DNA from 2 places in the Candidatus Jidaibacter acanthamoebae genome. Region 2 is predicted to be linked to the other one. Evidence: riboswitches for the same ligand, from Rfam matches in the RefSeq annotation. Region 2 holds a riboswitch; the other holds the start of a gene.
The links. A riboswitch is a leader RNA that binds a small molecule or an ion and turns the genes downstream of it on or off. The one in region 2 is predicted to bind thiamine pyrophosphate.

Region 1 (9,008 bases), on a different contig from region 2:
TATGGTGATGCAAATATATTTTAACGATATTTCCCAACTAACAGAGGTTTTATGCCGAGTTAGAATAGATAATGTAACTCCCGATAATACCGACCCTACTTCCCCGATTAACGCAAGCAGGGGATAATATTTTTTAGCTTCTTCCATAGAATAAATTCGGTTAGCTATCTGCCAAAACATTAAAGGAAGCATTACACCACCCCACATTTCCGATAAAATATAAAATAGGGAGTAAGACCAGTTTGCAAACATCAATAACTGATATTTGAAAAAAGGATAACGCAATATAACTTCACTAAAATCAAAGTGTATGAGTGAAGTATTGGGATATAGAAAAAAGCAAAAACCAAGGAAATAAGAAATAAAACATCCGTTTAATAAATGGTAAATTTGTATCTGCGTTAGGAGATTGCTAAGTTTAGTATAAAATAAAGTGAATATTACAGCAGCCGGCAACACACCATATAGCTTAACAGCACTGATTAATTCCGCTCCAAGCTCAGTGATTATTATAGTATCTTTAGTACCCTTTAAAATACTAAGCACATATATAGTGCATGCTATATTTAATGAAGAAAAAATAAGCTTTGCCAACTCGCATCTCCATAAATACTACTTTATCGATAATGTAGCAAATATATTAAAAAAACAAAGCTTTATATCATCTAATCTAAAGCTCTGTATATAAAGAAGACAATGTGAGCTACTTAATTTTCATTTATATAAAAGTAATTTATTTATCCTGCTTCATATGTTAAGGTTCTCGACAATTGATTTTATATAACTAAAAACTATTTTTATGCTGTTTAAAAGACTTCTGCCTTATATTTCGCTGTATTTTTTAATTGAAACTCTACTTCGGATCTCTCTACTTATCCGTTCTTTAAGCGACATTGATTATAGCCTCATCGATATAATCAAAGTATTAGTGATCGGCTATTGGTTCGACTTAGCTACTCTGGGATTCTTTTTAATTCCGATAATTATATTTCACATATCTTTGCCCGCAAGCAAGCACGGCAGTCGTTTCGATCAAATTGCGACCAAGGTTCTATGCCTTATTTTCACCTTTATATTGCTCTTTGATGCTACGGCTGAACACATATTTTGGAGCGAATTTAATACACGTTTTAATTTCATTGCAGTAGATTACTTAGTATATACCTCGGAAGTTATAGGAAATATTATAGAATCATTCCCAATTTATCGATTAATCGCTGCTCTCATAGTAATTGCTTTCTTTCTTACATGGCTCTCTACTTCAATTTTCAAACCTAAGACTCTTACGGCGCAAAATTTTTCCAAGCGCTTAAAAAGCTCTTTAATGACTTTTTCTATTTTTTTGCTCGCTTATTTTTTAAGTTCGGTAGAACAAGCTAATTTTAAAAATAACGCTGAAGCAACTGAGATAGCATCTAACGGGATACATAATTTATTTCATGCATTTTGGAATAATGAAATTGATTACAATAGGTTTTATGCCAAACAGGATGATAATAAAGTTAATCAAAATATAAGAAAGCTACTTGCTTCTGAAGATGCTTCGTTCATTGATCAGGATATTACTCGAATTATTAAAGCCGACAACCCGATAAAGCATAAAAATATTATGCTGGTAGTAATGGAAAGCATGAGTGCAGAATATATGCAAGCATTCGGCAACAATGAAAATTTAACCCCAAATTTGGATCGTTTAGCAAACGAGGGCTTATTTTTTACCAAGCTTTATGCCACCGGCACCAGAACAGTTAGAGGTTTAGAGGCAATCACTCTTTCAATCCCTCCTACTCCCGGGCAATCGATCGTTAGGCGTGGTGGAAATGAAAATTTATTCTCCTTAGGTTTTGTATTAAAAGATCATGGGTATGATAACAAATTTATTTATGGCGGGTTCGGCTATTTTGATAACATGAATGCTTTCTTTAGTGTAAATGGTTTTGACGTAGTTGATCGCACCAATTTAGATGATAAAGAAGTGCAATTTGCTAATATTTGGGGAGTATGTGATGAGGATTTATTTAAGCGCGCAATAGTAGAAGCGGATAAATCCTATACCACCGGCAATAAATTCATGCAACTGATTATGACAACCTCAAATCACCGCCCCTTTACCTATCCGGAAGGAAAAATTGATATTCCTTCTCACTCAGGGAGAAGCGGGGGAGTAAAATATGCTGATTACAGCGTAGGAAAACTTATAGAATGGGCTAAAGAAAAACCCTGGTTTAATGATACTATTTTCGTATTTATTTCTGACCACACCGCAGGAGCCGGCGGCAAAGTTGAATTAAATTTAAATAAATATCATATACCGATGATAATTTATGCTCCGAACTCCATAAAGCCGCAGAAACATAATGATATAGCAAGCCAAATAGATTTAGCTCCTACTCTTTTAGGTTTAATGAATTTTAGTTACTATACAAAATTCTTTGGGAAGGATTTGCTGAATTCTAAAGTAAACTCACCTTATGCGTTTATCAGCAACTACCAAAAGGTGGCTATGATGAAAGATAATAAAATTACCGTACTTGCTCCAAAGAGTAGTATTAGCCAATATACTTGGCCGAATGGAGAAAATGTTGAGAATATGGAAGAAGCTCTGGTGGATGATACCATTGCTTACTATCAGTCCGCTTCAAAATGGCGTGAGATTTATGGTAAGATTCCTACCCGCCCAATTGCCGAAAATTAAGCACTCATCCTTTATACAGATTAGTAATCGGGTATCTCCGCTCCTTATCCAAAGTCCGGGTGGTTAGTTTAACGCCGGGAGCGGATTGTCTTCTCTTATATTCCGAAATCTTTATCAGCTTTATTACTTTTTCAACCGTTTCTTTATCAAACCCCTTATCTATAATTTCTTCTTTTCCTAAATCCTGCTCTATATAAGCTTCCAGTATCTGGTCTAATATACTATATTCCGGCAATGAATCGCTGTCTTTTTGATCTTCTCTAAGCTCTGCCGAAGGCGGCTTGGTAATTACCCGCTCAGGCATCACGGGGAAGTTTAAATTCATTACTTGAATTGAGGTCGGAAGCTTAGAATTACGGAATTTGGCTATATTAAACACCGCGGTTTTATATAAATCCTTGATCGGGTTAAATCCTCCACACATATCTCCGTAAAGAGTTGCATACCCGACCGCATTCTCGCTTTTATTACCTGTGGTAAGCACTAAACTTTGCGTCATATTTGAAATACTCATCAGTATTATTCCTCTAGCCCTTGATTGCAAATTCTCATAGGCAATTCCGGAAGTACCTCCTATTCCGCTATCAATGGTCTCAACTATATCGGTGATTGCGATAACCCGGTAGGATATTTCGAGCATTTCGGCTACCCTCTCAGCATCCTCCATACTTTCTCTACCGGTAAATTTTGACGGCATCATTATTGCATGCACATTTTCTTTTCCCAAAGCATCGACTGCAATTGCCGCAACTAAAGCAGAATCTATTCCGCCTGATAATCCGAGCAACACCGACTTAAATCGATTATTATGCATATAATCTCTAAGACCCAGCACCATAGCTCCATAGAGCTCATCTTCCTTAGAAAAATTTTCTATATTATTTGTAGTTAAAATTTTATTTCCCTGAACATCTACTACTATGCTATCTTCCCTAAATGCCGATAAACAAAATTTTAAACTTCCGTCGTAACCGAAGCTTCTTCCTTCAAAAACTATACCGTCTTGCCCGAGTACCTGATTACAATATATAATCGGAAGCCTTACCTCTTGATATCTTTTCCTTATTATTTCTAAGCGAGTATTAAATTTTTCACCATCATAAGGGGAAGCATTGGGCACCAGTAAGATTTCAGCACCCTTCTCTTTTAATTTTGAAGCCACCTCAGGAAACCACATATCTTCACAGATCGGTACTCCGATTTTATATTCGTTGATATCTATAACCCTGGGTTCCCCGCTACTAAAATATCTTTCTTCATCGAATACCCCATAATTAGGTATACATTGTTTATAGCTTTTTCCTATAACTTTGCCGTTTTGAATAGCTAAAATTGCGTTATAAAGCTTATCTTTTTCTTTAATTACAGTGGGTAATAAAATTGTCGATGCTTTAGAGTTTTTTATCAATGAGGCTGTGTGCTTTTCTAATTCCATTAAGAATGAAGGTTTATGCAATAGATCTTCAGGCGTATAGCCTACACTGATCATTTCCGGAAATAAACATATATCGGCATTATCATTGCATGCTTTCAAATAGCAATTTTTAATTAAATCAAAGTTATACTCAATATCTCCTATTCTAGGCTTTACCTGTGCTAAGAATATTTTCATTCCATCCTACTTATTATGTCACGTTATTAACTAGTATTCTTTATAATGATTTAAATCTACCTTGTTCTTTTTCTATAACTTTTACCCATGTATTCCGAGGACACGGGCTCTTTTCATTATATTTATGTAAATCTTTATATTTATTAATATTCCATTTTGCAGTAGCATTTTCAAGCTCAATTCTTAAGTGCGGCAGATTATAAAAATCTATTAGCATTGAAGCCAAATTTTTTAAATAAATTATATCGGATTCTGAATCCAACAACTTATGAATAATTTCTTTAACTTCCAAATATGCATTTTTAATCTGCTGCTCGAATGTTACTCTCTTTTCTTCTTCCTCATTAGTTATATAACCGGCATTTTTTTCAAAAGCGCCGGCAAGTTCACTAACCTCCCCCAAGGTTTTCTCCATCCCTTTTAACTCTAAATAATCCCCTTAAAACATACCTTAAATATATCAGGTTAACAGAAGGTTAATAAATTATGATGAAGTAGAAAAACAAGTACTTTTCTTGACAGGTTATTTTTTTTCAATATAAGTTGGTTAATTATTATACACCAGGGGTGCTTTATGTAATTTTACATGAGGCTGAGAAACACCCTTAAAACCTGCTCTGGTTAATGCCTGCGGAGGGAGTGTGAAGCAAGAATTTCATATGCCCATTTTATAAGCGGGCAAGCTTCTCCTTTTCTTGTTTTATTTCTTCTTCGTAGAAATTTTATGAGGAAGAAGAGATGAAAGAATATCTTAATAAAACTTATTTACCTGCAATGCTTGGTGCTGCAATAGAATATTATGATATAGCCCTTTACGGCTTCATGGCACCAATCTTAGTGCAAGTTTTTCTCCCTCATCTTCCTAAAACTACTGCATATTTTTTCTATTTCTTATTCGAATTTTTCGCAAGTTTGGCTCAATTAGCGGGAGCATATTTTTTCGGTAAAATGGGTGATAATGATGGGCGTAAAAATGCCATGTATTATGCTATGATCGGTACATCATGTACTACTTTTATAGTTAGTGTATTACCCTCTTACCTTTCTTTGGGGATATTTGCTTCTTTCCTTTTCTTTGCTACCAGGCTTATGCAGGGATTCTTTCTGGGTGGAGAATACAACGGAGGAGCAATTTATTGTTTGGAACATGAACAAGACCACCGAAAGCACGGTACAGTTAGTGGGTTATATTGTGCATTAACAGCTTGTGGAATAATAACAGCAAGCCTTGCCGCTACCGCTGTCAATCACTATGGATCAGAATATTTCCGTATTGCTTATGGGGTTAGCTTTTTGCTTGCTATGCTAACCTTTTTTCTTAGAAAGTCGGTAAATGAAACTTCAGAGTTTTTAAAAGCTAAATTAATTTCTAATAAGCATTTTATAAGAACAAGCCCTTTTAAGCTTGATTATAAAAACTTAGTTAGTCTAGGAATAGCTTCTCTTTTATTCGGAATATTGTATGGGATACCAACTCGTATTTTTAATGCGATAATTCCACTTGTAACAAGCATCAGTACTAACTTAACCATGATAATCAACAGTGCTTTTTTAGTACTGTATATGCTGCTTTTAATAATGTTCGGTATAATTGCAAATAGATTTAAGTTTAAAAAAATGATGTATTTAACAGCTTTTTTAACTGCATTACTTGCTTACCCAATAATTATGTTAATAGAAAGTAGATCTCTTGAAGGAATTATTATAGCTAAAGCTATTTTTACCTGCCTTGCCGCTGCTTTTATTTCTCCCCTTCATGCATTTGCTCAAAGTTTATTTATAACTGAAGAAAGATATAAGCTTATCTCAATAGGGTACACACTGGGTAAATGCTGCTCTACCTTAATAATAGCCTTATCCGTCACCACTTATGATTACCTTGGTAACTTATACGGTATAGCATCAATTCTAACAATAATTGCAATAATTACATGGAGAGCATTATATGAGAAGCAGACTTAATCATTCGCTTAAACTTTGTTTGGTTACCAATATAACTCATCAACCTATGGAACAATACTTAAGGTTTGTTGAGGAGGCAGTAATGGGAGGAGTTACTATGGTACAACTGCGGGAAAAATCTAATAATTTAGTGGAAGTTAAAACTCGGGCTAGAGAACTGCAAAGGTTACTATGTTCGTTCGAAATACCGCTTATTATTAATGATTATGTTGAACTTGCAGCAGAAATAGATGCCGATGGAGTACATATCGGTCAACAAGATATGTCTATCACAAAAGCTAGAGGAATTTTAGGAGCAAATAAAATTATCGGATTATCAATTGAGGATTTAGATGAATTAAGTGAAAGCAATAATTCAAATGATATAGATTATGTAACCGCAAGTGCAGTTTTTCCAAGTAAAACTAAACCTGGTTGCAAGCAAATCTGGGGTATTGAAGGATTACAAAAAATAACTTCAACTTCTATACATCCGGTAACTGCAATCGGAGGAATCAAACTAAATAATACATTAGAGATTATAAGTACAGGAGCGAAAGGGATTGCAGTTATCGGAGCTATTCATGACGCTCTTAATCCTTATGAAGCAGCACAAAATTTAAGAAAAATTATTGATAATAAAAATGGAACGGCCTTATCATATAGGAGATAGAAAGTGAAGAAAGTTTTAACAATTGCAGGTTTTGATGGCTCGGGAGGTGCCGGAATACAAGCTGATCTCAAAACATTCTCAGCATTCGGCTGCTATGGAACGAGCGTGTTGACAGCGCTTCCTGTTCAAAACACTCTTGGTGTAAGAAATTGTTATGAAATACCTTTAAAAGCAATAGAAGAACAGTTGTCGGCAATATTTGATGATATAATACCGGATAGTATTAAAATCGGGATGCTTTTTAAAAGTGAAATTATCGAACTTGTTGCAGATTTCCTTAAGAAAGAAGCTAATAGCATCCCTATAATTCTTGACCCGGTAATGGTCGCTAAAAGCGGTGATCGCTTATTGTTATCTAATGCTATAGATGCTCTTAAAACTCAGCTTATCCCACTAGCTGCTATCATCACCCCAAACTTGCCTGAAGCTTACGAATTAACAGGCATAAATGCTACAACACCTGATAATATGCTACAAGCAGCTAACCAATTATTAAAACTTAGAGCTAAATCAGTGCTTTTAAAAGGTGGCCACTTAGAAGGCAATGAATGCTCAGACTTATATATCAATGAAGAAGGTATAAGTACTTGGCTAAAAGCAGAACGCATTATAACTTCTAATACCCATGGCACAGGCTGTACATTGTCTGCAGCTATTGCTTCCTGCCTTGCACATGGAATGGGAATGTTAGAAGCATGTAAAGTTGCTAAGTACTATTTATATAATGCACTTAAAGCCGCAAGTAATAAAAAAATCGGTTTGGGTAAAGGACCTGTTCATCACTTCTATCATTTATGGCCTACAACTGAAAAATCAGATAATAAGAATAGTAAGAAGCACGCGCCTAGCCGTCATTTATACATAAACTTAGTTTAATTTTTTATAGTTCAACTATGCTCCCTATATATAGGATATTAAACTTAACTTACTATAAAATATTAAAGTATACCCACTACCGAAAGCTGGGTTCCGTATTCCGCTTTCCCATCTTTATTAAAGTTCTTTTCATGAGTTGCACGTCTATAGCTAAAAAATTCAGGATTAGAATAAGTATCTATTCCCAAATTATCAATATGTTGAATTCCGATAATTTTAAGCCTTTCCACACAATAAGCAGGTAGATCGAACATATAGTGGTCGGCTTGCTTTGAATTAATAAAAAATTTACTGCTAGCCGGTTTAACACTTATAAAATTATTATAAAAGCTTTCATCTACTTCATATGAGGCTTGCTGAATGCATGGCCCGATTACACAAATTATATCTGCTATATTAGCTCCTAAATTTTGCATAGCCGCTATAGTATTACCTATAATACCTGATATAGCCCCTTTCCATCCTGCATGAGCTGCCGCAATAATCTGTTTTTTAGGATCGAAAAATAAAATAGGAGCACAATCGGCAGTTTTTATCCCTAGTAAAATTCCCGGTAAATTAGTGACCAAAGCATCTGCCACCGGGTGCTTAATATGCTCATCTCCATCTTTTATACTTATCACCCGGTTTGAGTGTATTTGTGTAACTGTAATCAATTTGTTGTGCGAAAATCCTAAACTATTACTTATAATCTCACGATTGGTAATAACGTTCTTTTTACTATCAGATGAGGCTAAGTTACAATTTAAAGATTGAAAATGTAAATCTTTACTCACACCTCCTTTCCTGGTAAAAAAGCCATGTGCCAGGTTAGCTTGCTCTGCTAATTTTAAACCGGAATATTTAAAGGTCTTACTTTCTTTATTCATATTAAATTATATTGTTTATTTTACTCTTTTTTACTGCCTCTTTCAAACCCTTCGTTTAATTTAGCTCCCACATTTTCAGGCATAAAGTTTGTTCCTTCATTCCCTCCTATTTTCCCCTTGTTACCGGGCATCATAAGTTCATCCATTTTCCTTGTTAGCATACCAGGTTCTTGTACAATTTTTTCTCCTTGTTTTGCTACGCTTCCTATGAGTGGGATACCCTGTGCTTTCTTTAATACCATACCTATAGGATTTAAGCCTTTAACCATATTCATGCCTTGCCCGATAAATGAGCCTTGAATCGCGCTTTGCATTGCACTGGCCGAAGCTGCCGAAGTTGAC
Region 2 (9,008 bases):
TTAGATACTAATCGTGTTTTAGCCATTTGCCTTGTAAACTGATCAGGAAATGGTTCATTGGTAAGCTCATTGAGAGGAATTGCGCTATCTAGAGTATATTGTATGGAAGGAAAGCCGGGATCTATCAACCATTCTAGGAGATCGGAGTGAAAGTTTAGAGTTATATCAGCATTTAATAATTGTTGTAAAAATTCTCTGAAAGGGAAATAGCTTTCTTTAGATGATTTATTACTATTAAAATTTAATATTATTTCACGAGGATACTCTTCAAGTCCTTCTTCAGCACCAATACGAACATTAACGAAGCCATACTTTTTTGCTTCCTCTTGAATTCTATTCCTGCAGCTTATTAGCTTTTCTACATTTAACATATTCTTTCTCTTTATTCTTATTTTACCTGGTGGAGCCAGGCGGGATCGAACCGCCAACCTCTTGAATGCCATCCAAGCGCTCTACCAACTGAGCTATGGCCCCTATTTTAAAAGAGATATGGTCAGAAGTATTAGCATAACTTTTAATAAATGAGAATAGTATTTTTTAAAAGACTTTGCATATAAGTTTTTTTATACATCTCTCATATAAAAAAATAAAGTTATAAACTGTTAAGGTAGCAATAAGCCCAAAGTAAAATGCTTCTATTTTTATATTATTGAAAAAGACATCCTTTATTAGCATTATGCTCATACTTAAAAAAGCAGTAAATATAAATGCATTATCCGAGATTTTAGTTTTGATGAAATAACTCCAAATAATCGGGATAATTAAAAGAGCGCCAAAATATCCTTCCAAAGTTATCCAAACATCTTCAATTACATTATCAAATTGAAGTGCAATAATTATGGTGAGGAAGCCAATTGATAACACACTTAGCGTTCTATATCCGACTGAGGCGGTATATTTCTTAGGTCTAAGGTCATAAGAAAAAAGTGTGCTACCGGCAAAAATAAATGAATCCAATGTTGATATAACCGTTGCCGTGATTCCTGCAAGAAAAATACCCCGAAAGCCGGAAGGGAGAATTTGTAAGCCGAATAACAGGTAGGCATTTAACGAATTAGCATCAGGCATATGCACTTTGGCGTACATCCCGCCCAATGTAGTGCAGATATCAAAAATTATCCAAAAAACTGTGGAAATAATTATTCCCTTTTTAGCTATGAGTGGGCTGCCTGCCGCCATACATCTTTGGTAAAAAACCGGGCTTATCAGGGTAGCTGAAAATGCGATAAATAACCATAATATAATAGTGCTGAATTCATGCTTGCCGGAAAGAGTAAAATAATGGGGAGGTAAATTTTCTACTAACACCAGCGGATTGCCTATGCTGTAAAATGAAAATATTACTACCGTTATTACCCCTAAGTACATACAGCAAAACTGCAGGAAATCCGAGTATACCACTGACCTGAAATCGCTTATGCAGGTATATAACACGACTACCGAAGTACCCGCTACAATTGAAAGTGGAAGCGATAAATCGAACATCGTTTGAATAAAAGCGCCAAGGCTTAGGGCATAAGTTATCGGTAATGCTTTAAAAATAAGCAGTATTGCAGCAAGCTTAGCAGATTTTTCGCCGTAAGTTTTTTTGATTAAATCAGGAAAAGTAAGGGCATTTTTTTGATGTATTTTTTTAACCAGAAAATAGGCGAAAATAATATAAGCAATATACCAAAACAGCCCTTGGGTAATGAAATTATATATCCCGTGCTCAAAAGCAATCTGCGTTACCCCGAATACCCCACCGTACCAGGAGGAGACCAGGGTTGCAACAAACAACGGTAGGGTCAGTTTCCTACCCATCAGGATATAATCCTTGTCGCTTGCTTTAGAATTCAAATTTTTGAGCCGGCGTACGATAATCACCCCTATTGAGAGAGTAATCCAAATAGCGAAAACACTTAAGTCAAGGAGAGATAGGTTGTTCATAATTTGCATATCTTAGCCTTTAAATTAAATAGCCGAATATGCAGCAAGAGAGAGTGCAGATGTAAAATAGATTAATAGTTTTACACACTCCCTCCGCCAGCACTATCCGGATCAGGTTATAAGGGTTTTTCTCAGCTATTATTATTAATAGCACCCCTGGTGATTTATATTGGAAATTTATATAAAAAAATTAGGTATATGCAAGCATAAAATTCTTATGAAAAATATTTTATAAATATTAAGTTTAAAGTTTATATAATTGCTTAAGGTAAATATTGACGGAGTAGCGAGCACTGTTAATGTTGTTTGAAAATAAAATGAAGAGAAAAAATGCGCGTTTCCGAGATGAGCATTATAGGGAAAGATATGAGAATCAATACAGAAGTAATAATTTCAAATAGCAATGAGCATTCTGTCTCTCTACATTTTAGAGGCAAAATAATAGGGGATGAAGAAATTTCGAAAATAATAGAATTTGTAAAAGATCATGAGCCAATTACTTCGCTTGTATTATCATGCAATATGCTAGGGGTTAAAGAGGGTAATCTTATAGTGGAAATATTAAAGAAAAACCAGTCTATTATTTATCTTGGGCTTATGTTTAATCTGTTAGGGAATAAGGGAGTGGAAATATTAGCAGACGGGTTGAGAATTAATAATACCGTTAAGCGTTTCACATTTCGTAAAGATAGAAAAGAACCTGAGGAAATGGAAGCAATTAATAATATTTTAAAAGAAAATAATTCCATTACTACTACTGATTTTTTATATAATGAAACAAACAACGATGGGTTGGAAGCAATCATTGATATGTTAAAAGAAAATAATTCTATTACTGATGTTGATTTTCAATGTAATGAAATAGACAATGAGGGAATGGAAGCAATCACCGAGATGTTAAAGAATAATAGTTCTATTACTAACCTTGATCTTAGTTATAATAAAATTAAATGTGAAGGCGCAATAAAATTAGCAAATTTATTAGCAACCAATAGTTCCATTAAACAACTTAATCTTTCAGGTAATGAAATCAAATCCTCAGGTATAACGGCCTTAATAAATGCACTTAAAATTAATAATTCAATTTCAATTTTTCATTTTAATAGAATTGAAATTAGAGATCAGGAAGCATTCATAATAGCAGATATGTTAAAAGTTAATACCTCAATTGTCTCAATTATGCTTGCATGCCATGAAATAGGAAATGAAGGAATAAAAGCAATAGCAGAAGTATTACAGGGAAGCAAAAATATTACTCAAATTTGGTTATTAAGCGATTCATTAAAAATTGACGGCATCAGAGAAATAGATAAAGTGTTAGAGAAAAACAGGTTAATCTTAGATTGTTTGGTTGGGTATAATTTATTTGGTCATGAAGAAGGAAAGCAGGCAATAACTTCAATTGAAATGAATATAGATAGAAACCAAAAAGCCTTTGAATCAAAATGCCGGGCTGTTGAGAAAGGAGAGCTGGATAAATTTAACATGCACCATATTAAAACATTTATACTCATGCTAAAATATAAAATTGGAAGCGTGGGAGCTGAGTCTAAACTGTGGTATATAGATATAGAAAATAAAGTAATGAGCTATTACCATGAAAATTTCTTAAGGCTTAACGGGGTGGTTAAGGATATTAATAACGATAATAATATCGATAATCCTGACTATATTGATTTCACGCCGTCATTCCCTACGGAAGTGTGGGCTAAGATAGGTAGTTATGTAGGGATAAGCGGTATAAATCATGCCAATCAAGATAATTCTAAAAATAATGAAGAAAGAGAGCGGGGGGAAGGATTCGCGGCAAGAGAAATGAGGAGAAGAGATAAGGATAGTAAGGAGTTTGAGAATGCAGCGGTAAATAGAGGAAGGGAGTGAAATAACAAAAGAGCTGTATATGAGAAGCCCAGGAGGATTAGAGTTGCCAAGCTGATTTTTTTTGATTACCCGGATTACTGCTTAGAGTAGGTTTTATGCAGAAATATTAACTTATTAAGTTTAAAAAATGTTTAAATAGAGAAGGTTTGTTGTTATTTGCCGCTGAATCCTCATCCTGCCCGGTAGTTTCTTTTACTTTGCTTTCGGTAGACGAACTGCCTCTAGCATTAGGGTTAAAAGTATTATTATCATCTTTAATTGTTCTAATCTTTTCTTTATTGATTTCTTTCCCTTCAATGCTGTATTTGAAATCGTTGTTTTCTGAAACTATCCCGTCAATTTTACCGCTGACGAAAGATTTAATTGAGACCGGGTCATCATTAGCATCAAGTGCGGTAATTAAAAAATTATAATTACCCTCAGGTAATTTATTTCCATTGCTGTCTTCGCCGTTCCATTGGAAGGTATGGTTACCTATATTAGTTTTTAATAGATCTTTATATACTACGGCACCGGCTTGATTTTTAATTTCAACACCTACTGATTTAAGGTTTGAGTTTAGAGTATAACTAAATTCCCCGCTGCCGTTTGATAATTTGAACAAATTGCCTTCGTATGAAGCAACCTTACCGATATTCGCTGAAGGTTGAGCTATTTGCTGATCATGGAGAACATCATAAATTTTTTCCAGCAATCTATTTGATTCCAGTTGTTGCTCAACCGCATTCATAGTAAAGATTTGTGCGGTCATCTGATTAGTATCCATAGGACTAGTCGGATCTTGATTCTGTAGTTGAACTGCAAGCAATTTAAAAAAGGTTTTTTTCTGCTGAGCAATTTTCTGTTCCGCAAGCTCGGCTTTACTTAAGTCTTCATTGCCGGGCTCCCTTCTTTTAAGATCGGAAATATTGGTTGATAGGGATGCTGATGTTACCATTTTTTTCTCTCCGCTATGCTAAAATATTAATGTTGTCTTCTTCATGCTCAGTACTTATCAAAAATTCAGATTCTTGGCTTTCAAGGGAATTAAGGTTTTCCTGTTCAAATTTAAAGCTGCTGTCTTGGTGGCCTCTATGCTGCTGATGTTGCTGATGATCGCGAAGCCCGAAATTTAATGAGGTGCCTTCATTCCCTCCGGTTAATGCGGATAAGGATGATTCCAATTCTTTTACCGAGCTCTGCAAAATGTCAAAAGTAGTAAATTTTTCACTTAATATTTCTATCTTTTTATTTCCCATAGCATCAACCTGCAAAGATATCTCAATTTTGCCAAGCTCTTGGGGTGATAACTCCACTTGGATTCTTGTTTCTCCGGAGGTGATTGCTTTATTGATTCGCATGGAAACTTGTTCGGCAATGTGGCTATAGTTCGGCAGATTATTTGTTTTTAACTCTTCAAGAGGTTTTACGGAGTATTTGCCGGCTTTAGGTGTTATTTCGTAGATTGGGTTTTGATAATTGTTTTCGCTTGAATCAGCTTCAACTGTTAATTCTTTATCAAATTCATTCAATGATCCGGTAGATAAATTTGTCTGAACCTGAGGATTTAGCCGCGAATCTTTTAATGGCTGTATTTCAGCATGCGGTTCCAAGTTTTCTGAATTTAACTTCCCTTGGTTATCATCTTTCTTAATATTTAATTTAGGCTCTTTCTCTTTAAAGTTTGTTAAATCTACATTCGGCTTTTCCTTAGTAAATATTATCGGAGTAGAAGTTTCCTGAATCGGTAGTTTTTGAGTATTAATATAATAAGAATTTTCCTCATATATTAAATTTGACGGATAAGGTAAAGAATCAATTTCTTCAAAGAATGTATACTCTTCTTTATCAGCTATAAAAGATTTTTTGTCAAAAGGTAAGCTTTCTTTAAACGGGATATTACTCATTTCATTTGGAATGATTTGAATTTCGCTGTATTCGTTTGTTAATTTGCTATTAATGTTTAAATCAGTATTATTCTCTTTTTCACCGTTCGGGGTTAGAAGCACCTCCGGATTTTGCTTGTCTATTTGATTGTTTGAGGGTAATTGTTTAACCGTATTTTCAAGATTTACCAAAGTTATAAATTCTCTCGGCTGCCCAATAAATCCGTCAAAATTAAAATTTTTCTCTATATCGAATGTAGGGTTGCTCTGAAGTGTTATATTTTGAGCTAAATTAAATTCCGGATGAGAAAAAGAATGGTTTATCAAAGAAGGCATAGAAGGTTTAGATGCTGCTATATCCTGCTTTTCATTTAATAAGGTGAGGCTACTGTAAAAATTATAGTTTTGCTGATTTGCATCAGGCTTTATTTCTAAATTTATAATATCTTCAGAAGGCAAGAAGCTAGATAAGCCATTTAGTAATTGTTCAAAATTACCAAGTTTCGGATCGATATTACCACCGACCATTCCGTTAAGTAACGAGTGGGTAATAACACTCTGCTCATTTGCAGCAATATTGACGGGTAAATTTCCTACTATTAAACTATCCATTATACAGCATTATAAATATAACTTAGTTATTGGTTAAGCAAATTTTATGCCAATTAATTAGAAGCTTTAATTAATTTATCGCCCGGCTTTACATTGTAATAATCAGTAAATCCGGCATTTACCTCAAGTGCATAAGAATAAGGCAGCCGAGATTCTATTATTTTTTTGCTATAGGGTTTTAAATTATAGTGGATTTCACGGATGATTAAATCCTTATCTAAATAAAACAAATCGAGAGGAATACGAGTATTATTCATCCAAAACCTTAAATTTTTTGGTTTGTCAAAAATAAATAACATACCATTGTCTTTAGCCAAATGGTCTCTATTGGATAAACCTTTCTTAATATCAGAAATATTTTCGGCAATTTCTAAATTTAGCTTAATGATGTTAGTCTCGCTAAGTAGAAAATATTCTTCAATCTTTAAGGCATGACTCTTAAAGAAATAAATCACAATTAAAGTAAGAAGTAGGATTCCGACTATCCTTTTAAACTTTAATAATAGCCGATAACCTTTCTTCCAACTCGGCAAATTCCGTTTCATACAGCAAATCATTATAGGGTTCAAAATTCAAAAAAATGTTAAGCCTGCTAACTTTAGTTATTTGTTGTGTTGTTAAAGGTTGTGCTGCTTCTGCAATCTCTTTCATTTCTTCTATTTTACCATTGCAGTGAAGTAATATATCGCATTTTGCTTCTAAAGCTCGTGCGGCATTTTGTTTTAGCGCGCCTGTCAGAGCTTTCATCGATAAATCATCGGTAACTAATAAGCCTTTAAAACCTATTTTATTGCGTATATAATCTATAACTCGAGGTGAAATCGTTGCAGGAAGTTTATCATCTATTGCGCTATAAATTATATGTGCAGTCATAGCTAAATTTAAATCAGATAGCCGGCTAAATACTTTGAAATCATTTTGCTCAAGAGTCTCCAAATTTTCATTCACGATAGGCAGGTCGAGGTGGCTATCTTTATCCGCTCTACCATGACCCGGTATATGCTTAATAATCGATTGAACACCGGCATCCCTTAAGCCGATATCGGCAATTTTACAAAGTTCGCCTACAATATATGGATCATCGCCGTAACTTCTATCTCCAATGATGTCGTTTGCATCTTTATAATAAAGGTCGGCAATGGGTGTGCAGTCTACATTTATTCCAAGGTTTGCAAGTTCTCTACCCATAAGTAGATGATTTATATATACTGCAACTTTAGCTTGCTCTAAATCCGTAAGGGCAAGGTCGCCAAAAATTTTAGCAGGTAAGCTTTCTCTAAAATTAGGTGGCCTTAATCTTGCAACTCTACCACCTTCCTGATCAATAAGTACTAGAATATTATCTCTGCCCAATAAATCTTTAAGCGATTTTATTAAGTTTTTTATCTGCTCCTTAGTTTCGCAGTTTCTTTTAAAAAGAATAAAGCCCAATGGATTAACTTCTTTAAAAAATGCTTTTTCTTCATAATTAAGCTGAGTGCCGTTTAACCCGAATATTACATTTGTTACTAAAGAGATGGTTAAGTTTTTCATATTCTAATGCTTTTTAAGCTAAAATTTATTTGTTATTATCAACTTCTATCACATCAAAAACGCTACTTAAAGATTTTTTATCGCTTTTAATAGATGCATTTCTTTCTAAAGTTTGTTTAGAATTGTTTTTAGGTTCTTTCGGTTTTGTTATTGCTTGTGTTGATTTTTCTTCAAGCTTCTCAGGTTTGGCTATAATTTCTTGGGGTTTTTGTGTCGTTTCTTCAGTGCTGTCTTTAGCATTTTGTATCTTGGTAATTAAATCAGACATCTTGTCTGAGTGGATCTGTTCAGCTTGGTTAGCCCGGGTTGCTGCCTTAGTTTCTAAAGTCGAATTTTGAGGAGTGATACTATTATATATTTCTTTATCCTGATTGGAAAATATTATACCGCCTCTATCTTCCGGAATGATTCTTAAATAGGAAGGATCACGCTTGATTAAAGGGAGGTTTTCCAGATCAACCGGCTTTACGGTATATTTATAAGAATAAAAGTATATTACCGTAAAAACCAATATGGAGATTAATAAAAAAGCATAACGAGGTTTAATTTTAAAAAATAAATTTAGAGATAATTTTGATTTATTATCTTCAGGTTTAATATCCTTAAGTCTTGTTCTTTTTAATTCTCGATAATTGCTTTTCATAAGTTGATATGATTTTTACTATTTTACTCTATCTATACTAAATAAAAGGTGAGTTTACTATACTTAAACTTAAAAATTACTTGATACTAAAGGTGAATTATGCTGAACATAAGAAAAGATAATAAATTTTTAACTAAAAGCTTAGTAATTTAATTAATAATCTTAAAGATTCTACCGTTGCCTGCTGCCTAATCTCATTTCTGTCTCCAACAAAAGTATATTTTTTACATTTGATATCACCTCTGCTGCCATAACCGATATAAACCAAACCCACAGGTGTTGTAGAGCTGCCGCCGCTGGGGCCTGCTACACCTGTAATGCTTATCCCCATATGTACGGAGGAGAGTTCGAATAACCCCGATAACATTTGGCGAGCTACCTCTTCACTAACCGCTCCTTGCTCGTTCAATACCTTAGAGCTTACCATTAATACTTCTCGCTTGGATTTCTCAGTATAGGTAACGTAGCCTCTCTCAAAAACTTGCGAGCTTCCGGGCACGGCTGTCAGGTAACAGGATAGCATTCCACCGGTACATGATTCGGCG

Region 1: another riboswitch for thiamine pyrophosphate. It lies ahead of NF27_RS00535 (MFS transporter); the one in region 2 lies ahead of NF27_RS01920 (sodium:solute symporter family protein).

What each region holds. Positions count from the first base shown of each region.
Region 1 is NZ_JSWE01000036.1:5,631-14,638, forward strand. Features, by position in the region: gene NF27_RS00515 (Npt1/Npt2 family nucleotide transporter) at 1-594, opposite strand, end outside; gene NF27_RS00520 (LTA synthase family protein) at 800-2,695, shown strand; gene NF27_RS00525 (NAD+ synthase) at 2,700-4,307, opposite strand; gene NF27_RS00530 (hypothetical protein) at 4,348-4,722, opposite strand; TPP riboswitch at 4,861-4,964, shown strand; gene NF27_RS00535 (MFS transporter) at 5,046-6,269, shown strand; gene thiE (thiamine phosphate synthase) at 6,253-6,921, shown strand; gene thiD (bifunctional hydroxymethylpyrimidine kinase/phosphomethylpyrimidine kinase) at 6,925-7,797, shown strand; gene pgeF (peptidoglycan editing factor PgeF) at 7,860-8,666, opposite strand; gene NF27_RS00555 (TrbL/VirB6 family protein) at 8,687-9,008, opposite strand, start outside.
Region 2 is NZ_JSWE01000058.1:108,851-117,858, forward strand. Features, by position in the region: gene NF27_RS11560 (hypothetical protein) at 1-371, opposite strand, end outside; tRNA gene NF27_RS01915 (tRNA-Ala) at 399-474, opposite strand; gene NF27_RS01920 (sodium:solute symporter family protein) at 538-1,938, opposite strand; TPP riboswitch at 2,000-2,097, opposite strand; gene NF27_RS01925 (leucine-rich repeat domain-containing protein) at 2,260-3,810, shown strand; gene NF27_RS10985 (flagellar hook assembly protein FlgD) at 3,917-4,747, opposite strand; gene NF27_RS01935 (flagellar hook-length control protein FliK) at 4,761-6,287, opposite strand; gene NF27_RS01940 (DUF192 domain-containing protein) at 6,341-6,832, opposite strand; gene nagZ (beta-N-acetylhexosaminidase) at 6,777-7,820, opposite strand; gene NF27_RS01950 (hypothetical protein) at 7,846-8,463, opposite strand; gene NF27_RS01955 (CinA family protein) at 8,597-9,008, opposite strand, start outside.